2 regions of the Marinobacter flavimaris genome follow, and region 2 is predicted to be linked to the other one. Evidence: riboswitches for the same ligand, from Rfam matches in the RefSeq annotation. Region 2 holds a riboswitch; the other holds the start of a gene.

Region 1 (3,858 bases), 1.9 Mb from region 2:
CTGATCCTTGTCATCCGGAACCCCATAATCCCGCTTGAAGTTCGGGCCCCCGCGAGGTGAGCGCCGATCATCGTCCGGGGACCGACCCCGGGCCTTGTCCCGCTCTTTCTGGTCTGCTTCCAATTTCTCTTTGGCGGCACGAATCTTGTCCAGCCGCGCCTGCCGGTACTGAAGCTCTTCAGGCAGTTCATCACCCCGGTTATCCGGGCCGAACTGTCGGTCTTCCGACTGGTCTGTCTGACGCGCCTGACGACAAAGTGCATCGATCTCTTTCGATAAACGATCGTCTTCCTCGCCCATGCGGCCATAGCTCATGGCCTTGTGCTTGCTGGCATTAGCCCGAACCTTGGTGCCATCAATCGCCAGTGTTCCCAGCGTGATCAGCTCCGCTTCCCGGGCAATCCGGACCACCTGAATAAACACGGCCTTGAAGGCAACCAAATGGTGTTTGCGGAAATCACAGATCGTGCGATGCCTGGGGAAGTTGCCTGCCGCCAGAACCCGGAAGGCCACGTCTTCTTCCAGCTTCCGGGCGATCTTGCGTGAAGAGAAAACGCCGGTGGCGTAGGCGTAGATCAGAACCTTCAGCATCATTCGTGGATCGAAGGGCGAGTTGCGTCGGCCGTTGCCTTCGTAGCGGGCATAAAACGCGCTTAAATCCAGCTCCTCGACGACATCACTGACAAAATAGGCCAGATGCCCCTCAGGCAGCCACTCGTTCAGGCTCGGGGGAAGAAGCAGTTCCTGGCCAGGCGAATACGGGCGGAAAGTGGTTCCCATCAGATTCTCCGGTGCTGAAGAATTTTTACGCATTATGCCAGAAGGTGTCTCCTGCCGCGCAGACTCCTAGGCCCGCAAGGCAAGGTTCAGTTAGGGGATGTGTTCAGAGGGTTTCGCCGAATTCGACGAGGGATTCGACGAATTCAGCGAAAGGAATGGCAAATACGGCGAGGCCCGGCAGCCAGAAATGCCGCCGCTGATAAAACGGAATGGATGAAGTAAAAACCGGTTTTCATTTTGAAACTCAGCGACTCTGAAAAAGGAAAAATCTTGGCAAGCTACGTTAGCTCAGTTCACGAGGAAATGAAACGATGAAAAGGTCTGAGGCTAGACCATGCCCACAACTCCAAGGCTTCCTCTGAACTTCATCGCGCTCATTCCCAGCGTGTCTGCGAATAGCTGAATACTGGCAACGACAACCCCCAGCGAATGGCCGCCATACGCAGAAGCAGCCCGAGACTGAAAGCGGCCAAAAGAGTGACATTCTCGCCCACCCCTTGGCGAAGCAAGGTCAGGTACAGGAAAGCCACCATCAGTGAAACGCTGGCGTAGAGTTCGTGGCGCAGCACCTGCGGGGTGCGGTTACATAAGATATCCCGGATGATACCGCCAAAGATCCCTGTTGTGATGCCGGCCATGACCACCACCACGGTGTCATAGCCCAGCTTGAGCGCGACATTGCAGCCAATAACCGTAAAAGCCACCAGACCTATGGCATCCAGAACCAGAAACAACTGATGCAGATGCCGCATGAAGCGCGCAATCACGATGGTGACCAGGCCACCGGTAATAGTCATGTAGATATAGCGAGGGTGCTGGGTCCAGGTGACTGGGAAATTACCCAGAAGAATGTCCCGGACAGTTCCGCCACCAAGGGCGGTAAAAAACGCAATTACAGCGACACCAAACAGATCCATGTTCCTCCGCCCGGCGGTGAGGGCTCCCGACATGGCTTCGGCGGTAATGGCAATCATATAGATAGAGGTCAGCACACAGGACTCCTGAGTTTCTGTGGCCTCTCCCCCTGTCCCTGATACCTGAGAGTTTACAGAGCCTGGCTCTGCTTGCCCCTTCGGTGGACTGCGGTGGCAGTCGCTCTCCAGACGGCGTTAGATGATGCTCGCAGTACCTGTGCCTGAGCGTTTATGGGAGTTTGCGCCTTCGGCGGGGCCAACGGCCCACTCTCCTGCGAGACCGGGCATTATAGAGAGATAGGAAGCTAACGTCGAGCGAGGCGGCGGGCTGATAGGCTCAGAATTTTTGACTAATTCTTACTGGTTACTCCGTTATCTTTTTGAAGAGGCGCCCTTTATGCTGCTTTTCCAAGCAGACATTCCTACACGGATTCACTAAGCAGCCTTCGACGGCTTGTGGCCGCTATCTAAGGACACCCCATGAAACTACAAACCATCATCTGCAGCACGCGCCCCGGCCGAATCGGCCCTTCCATTGCCCACTGGTTCAATTCTCTGGTCAATGACCAGGGAACGTTTTCCAGCGAACTGGTCGATCTAGCTGAGTTCAAGCTTCCGGTTTACGACGAGGCCAACCATCCTCGCATGCAGAAATATGAGCATGAGCACACCAAAGCCTGGTCAGCGAGCGTAAATAAGGCAGATGCCTACGTCTTCGTCATTCCCGAGTACAATTTTTGCCCGCCGCCATCGTTCACGAACGCGTTGAACTACGTATACAACGAGTGGAACTATAAGCCTTGCGGGTTTGTCAGCTACGGCGGTGTTTCCGGTGGACTCCGTTCAGCCCAGGTTGCCAAGCAGCTGGTTACTACGCTGAAAATGATGCCGATGGTGGAAGGAGTAATGGTGCAGATGCCGTGGGAGAAACTGGATGACCAGCGCAACTTCCTCCCTGCCGAGCATCACACCGGCTCTGCCAATGCCATGCTGGACGAAATGGCGAAATGGGCAACGGCCCTGAAGTCGCTACGCTGAACACCAGAGTAGTTGAGCAGATTCCCCGGTTAGCAAACCGGGGAATCTGTAGCTTCTACTTCAACGGGCATCAACCCTGCCGGTTTATCAGAACACGGCCATCACGAATAGACGCGGCAACCGGCAACTGGCCCAACAGCACCTCGTAGGGCGACTGCCCCTGCAGAACAACACAGCGAGCCGGAAGTCCCTCCTCGATGCCGTATTCGTCCAGATCCAATGCTGCAGCACCGTTGTCGGTGATCAGCTCCAGCGACCGATCAATCCAACCCATGCCCAGCATGTGGCAGGCGTGCAGGCCTACGTCCAGGGTACGGAGCATGTTGCCGTTGCCCAGTGGATACCAGGGATCGCGGATGGAATCCTGGCCGAAGGCCACCTTCAGTCCCGCATCCAGCAGTTCCGGAACCCGGGTCAGGCCACGACGTTTCGGATAACCATCGAAGCGGCCCTGCAGGTGCAGGCTTTCGGTGGGCATCGACAGGAAGCGCAGGCCGGATTTCTTCAACAGGCGGAACAGCCGGCTGCAGTAATGGTCGTTGTACGAGCCCATGGCACAGGTATGGCTGGCGGTGACCCGTGAGCCATAATCCAGCTTGAGCGCCTCGGCAGCGAGCACTTCCAGGAATCGGGATTCGGGATCGTCGATCTCGTCGCAATGCACGTCTACGAGAAGGTCGTTTTTGTGGGCCAACGCCACCAGCCATTGAACCGATTCAACGCCGTAATCTCGAGTGAATTCGAAATGGGGAATGCCACCGACCACATCGGCCCCCAGACGAACCGCCTCTTCCATCAGCTCCTTGCCCTGGGGAAATGACCAGAGACCTTCCTGGGGAAAAGCGACAATCTGCAGGTCTACTGTGTCAGCCATACGCTCACGCACTTCCAGCATGGCCTTCAGCCCTGTCAGCTTGGGGTCCGTCACGTCCACGTGGGTGCGGACGTGCTGAATGCCGTTATCGGCAAACAGCTTCAACGTCTGTTCGGCCCGACCGATCACGTCGTCGTGAGTCAGGCTGGCTTTGCGCTCAGACCAACACTCGATACCTTCAAACAAGGTACCACTCTGGTTCCAGCGTGGCTCGCCGGCGGTCATGGCCGCATCCAGGTGGATGTGCGGCTC
Region 2 (3,858 bases):
CGCTGTCGGGCTAGGGCTGCATCCGGATTTCGACACCGCCGTGGCGAAGATGACCCGGGTTGGCGACGTTTTTCATCCCAACGAAGAAACCCGGGCTCTTTACCAGCGGCTGTATTCCGAGGTTTATCTGAAGATGTACCCTCAGCTTCAACCCCTGTACCGGAAAATCCGCGAGATTACCGGCTATCCCCGGTAACGCTCTCAGCGACCAACTCAGCGGTAATCGCAGAGAGCGTCCAGCCCAGGTGACCGTGACCGGTGTTGTAGAACACGGTCGGCAGGCGACCTGGCCCAACCCTTGGCATCATGTTCGGCAGCATTGGCCGCAAGCCTGCCCAGGGCACTACCTTGCGAGTACAGACACCTGGGAAGCACTGCTCAACCCAACGGGTGAGCGGGCGGATGCGGTCGTCCTTGATATCGCGGTTGTAACCGCTGAACTCGGCGGTACCGGCAACCCGGAAACGACCATCGCCCAGGCGACTGGTGACGATCTTGGTAGCATCGTCCAGCAAGCTGACGGTTGGTGCCGCCTTTTGCGAGGCTTCGTCGTCCAGCTCCACGGTAATTGAGTACCCCTTAACCGGATAGATATTCACCCGGTCACCCAGCTTTTTCGCGAGCCCGCGGCTGCCGACGCCGGCACAGATCACCACGCCGTCAAATGTGTCCCGGGACTGTTCGGTGCCATCGTGGGCGGTCACCCAGGCATTACGCTCATCGGCGCTCAGCTCGGTCACCGTGTGGCCATAACAGGTTTTAACGCCCAGCCGCTTGATGGCATCCGCCAGTCCATTGGTGAACTTGTGAATATCACCGGTGGAGTCACTCTCTGTGAAAAACCCGCCGTAATAGTTGCCGGCCAGGGTCGGCTCGATGGATTTCATTTCCTCCGGGGTCACCGAACGGCGCTCAAGGCCACCAGCCGCCAGCAGGCGCGATACCTTTTCAGCGTGGTCAAACCCGGCCTTGTCCCGGTAGATGTGCAGGATACCCTGCTTCTTCAGATCGAAATCGATGCCTTCTTCCTGCGCCCAGGCAAACAGGTGATCGCGGGCGGCAATAGCCAGGCGAGCGGTTTCCGTGGTGTTTTTCTCGTACTGGGGAATAGCGGCAATGAACTCGGCGAACCAGCTCAGCTTGTGCCAGGACGGCTTGGGATTGACCAGCAGTGGCGCATCCCGGCGGGACATCCACTTTATGCCCTTCATCACGGTCTGCCAGTTGTTCCAGACCTCTGCGTTGGAAGCAGAGAGCTGTCCACCGTTGGCGAAGGAGGTTTCCATCGCCGCATAGCGATGCTTCTCGTAAACCGTAACGTCAAGCCCGCGCTTGGCAAGGGTGTAGGCCGTGGTAATACCAGTGATACCACCGCCAATTACTGCGATTCGCTTCATTCCAATCTCCGTGAGCGCCAAGGGTTTCCTCCCTGCTCGAAATGGCAGAAAGCACCCCTTCCGTCACGGGACCTGAGAGATTCACGAGCCGTTTTAACGAAAACGGTCGTTTGCTCCTTCGGTGTGCCGACTGACGCGATTGTCGACAGCTCTTCGGAAAGTATTCATGCCAGCGGTCCTTTTGCCTGAGAGTTTCCGGGGCAGTTGCTCCTTCGGCGCTGATCGCAAGGGATTCAGTCTCTCCCGCAGACATGTCTGATTGGTAATAAAACCCAACCCACGGGCCTAAACATAGCAAATAACCCGGAGCCAGGAAACCAGCCTCTGCACAGCTTGGGCCGTATGGGTTAAGGTAAAAAGCATGAAACACGCCTTGAAGACCCGAAAACAGCTCCAGCAGCAACTGGAACAGGCCCACGACTACGAGCACTGGTGCGAGGCCGCTACCGCGCTCGATGACATGGACGGGCTGCTGGACTGGCGCGAGCAGGAAGAGACCGGGATGCTGCATGAAAGCCTGATGCGCAAGCACATGGGCCTCATGGACCATTGCCGGCAGAATGGCGACACGCGGCGACTGATCCGGATCCTTCAGGAGAGCCTCTACCGTCACCTGGGCGAATTATCCTATCCCGATCTTTACACCGTGGCGCGCAGCGGCACCAATCGGTTGGTGGGTGAATTCCTGGATGCCGTAGAAACGTCCATGGAATTCATTTGCGACCACCCTATTCCGGAAGTGACAACTGCCCGAAAACTGAAAATGTTTCGGGACGCCGAGCGGGTCTATGGCCGGCCGGCCCTGATGCTCAGCGGTGGCGCGGCCTTCGGCATTTACCACATCGGTGTTACCCGGGCGCTCTGGCGCCAGGACCTTCTTCCGGACGTTATGGCCGGCTCCAGCATGGGAGCGATCGTGGCCGGTGCCATCTGCACCCGCGACGAGAACGAATTAGCTGACTTTTTTAACCGACCCGAGCGCATCCACCTCAACGCCTTCCGCTGGCTTGGCGTCACGGAAGGCCTGAAGGCCGGCCATGCCATGGATCCGCGCCAACTGCAGGAGCATATTCAGCACAACCTGGGCAGCGTCAGTTTCAAGGAAGCCTATGAGCACAGTGGCCGAACACTGAATATCTCCGTCTCCCCCACCCGCACCCAGCAGAAGCCACGGCCACTCATCGAGCAGGCCTACGCCATGACCAGTCAGCAATACCTCGGGGACATCAACATCCATTTCCCGCCCAAGGCGTCCCTTTACCGAAAGGTCCTCTCCAACCCGACCCCTGAAGATCTCGAGATGTATATCAATCTCGGTGAACAGGCCACATGGCCACGGCTGGCCATGATCAAGGACCAGACCAGGATCAGCCGGGCATTCGATCGCTGTATCGCCAGGCTGGAGCAAGAGCTGGAGCAGGAGCAGGAAACCGCAGAGCAGACTGCAACGCCGCTCTAGAGACAGCACCGCCCTACCAATCAGTAAACCAACTAGATAACCCTGGGATCCCGAACTATTCTCATTCTATTGCATCATCGCTTCGCGAAACGTTTATCGCTAATCATGAGGATGCTGACCCGCAATGGATATTGGACAAGGAAGTCGATCGGCTACCGAGGACAGTGAAAACAGGTTTTACGAGCTGATCGAGAGTCTGCCCATGGTGGCTGTTCAGGGATACGACAGACACCGCCGGGTAATTTATTGGAACGAAGCAAGCGCGCGCATTTATGGCTATTCCCGGGATGAAGCGCTGGGAGAGCTATTGGAAGACCTGATCATTCCCGATCACATGCGCACCGGTGTGATCGAAGCGCACCGCAATTGGCTTGAGAAAAACATCAGCATTCCCTCCGACGAACTCGAATTGAAGCACAAAGAAGGGCACCTGGTCCCCGTCTACTCCAGCCATGTAATGATCAAACAGGACAGCGGCGAATGTGAGATGTTCTGCATCGACATCAGCCTGGAGGAGCAGAAACAAGCCAGAGACGAGCTTTACCGGCGCGCGAGTTTTGACGACCTGACCGGATTACCCAACCGGCATTTCATGGAAGCCGAGTTGTCGAGCCGACTGGATGAAGCAGATCGCCTGCATCAGGAAGTAGCGGTTGTTTTTATCGATCTGGACAATTTCAAAATCATCAACGATACCCGTGGCCATCATCATGGTGACAGCCTCCTGATAGCGGTGGCCGAAACTTTGAGGGCCGAACTTCGAGGCGGAGACCTGTTGAGCCGCTTTGGCGGGGACGAGTTTGTCTTGCTGATCTTCGATTTCGAAGGCCCTGAAGGTATTCACGAACTTGTTTGTCGGTTGATAGACGCTCTGGAACACAGAGTGCATCTGGAGGGCGATTGTTACCAGGTTACCGCCAGCTTCGGCGTGAGTCTTTTCCCGCATAATGGCACCACCGTGGCCGAGCTGATGGGCAATGCAGACGCGGCCATGTACCAGGC

Evidence for each region. Region 2 has a riboswitch for glycine ahead of ACGK9W_RS05835 (D-amino acid dehydrogenase). Riboswitches for the same ligand answer to the same signal wherever they lie in the genome.
Region 1: linked by a shared signal. The riboswitch ahead of ACGK9W_RS18825 (trimeric intracellular cation channel family protein) and the one ahead of ACGK9W_RS05835 (D-amino acid dehydrogenase) in region 2 are both predicted to bind glycine.

What each region holds. Positions count from the first base shown of each region.
Region 1 is NZ_CP171359.1:4,028,690-4,032,547, reverse strand. It holds gene ACGK9W_RS18830 (IS1182 family transposase) at 1-780, opposite strand, end outside; gene ACGK9W_RS18825 (trimeric intracellular cation channel family protein) at 1,155-1,754, opposite strand; glycine riboswitch at 1,795-1,893, opposite strand; glycine riboswitch at 1,894-1,979, opposite strand; gene ACGK9W_RS18820 (NADPH-dependent FMN reductase) at 2,175-2,732, shown strand; gene codA (cytosine deaminase) at 2,803-3,858, opposite strand, start outside.
Region 2 is NZ_CP171359.1:1,258,637-1,262,494, reverse strand. It holds gene ACGK9W_RS05840 (FGGY-family carbohydrate kinase) at 1-196, shown strand, start outside; gene ACGK9W_RS05835 (D-amino acid dehydrogenase) at 177-1,397, opposite strand; glycine riboswitch at 1,561-1,653, opposite strand; gene ACGK9W_RS05830 (DUF3336 domain-containing protein) at 1,759-2,856, shown strand; gene ACGK9W_RS05825 (bifunctional diguanylate cyclase/phosphodiesterase) at 2,981-3,858, shown strand, end outside.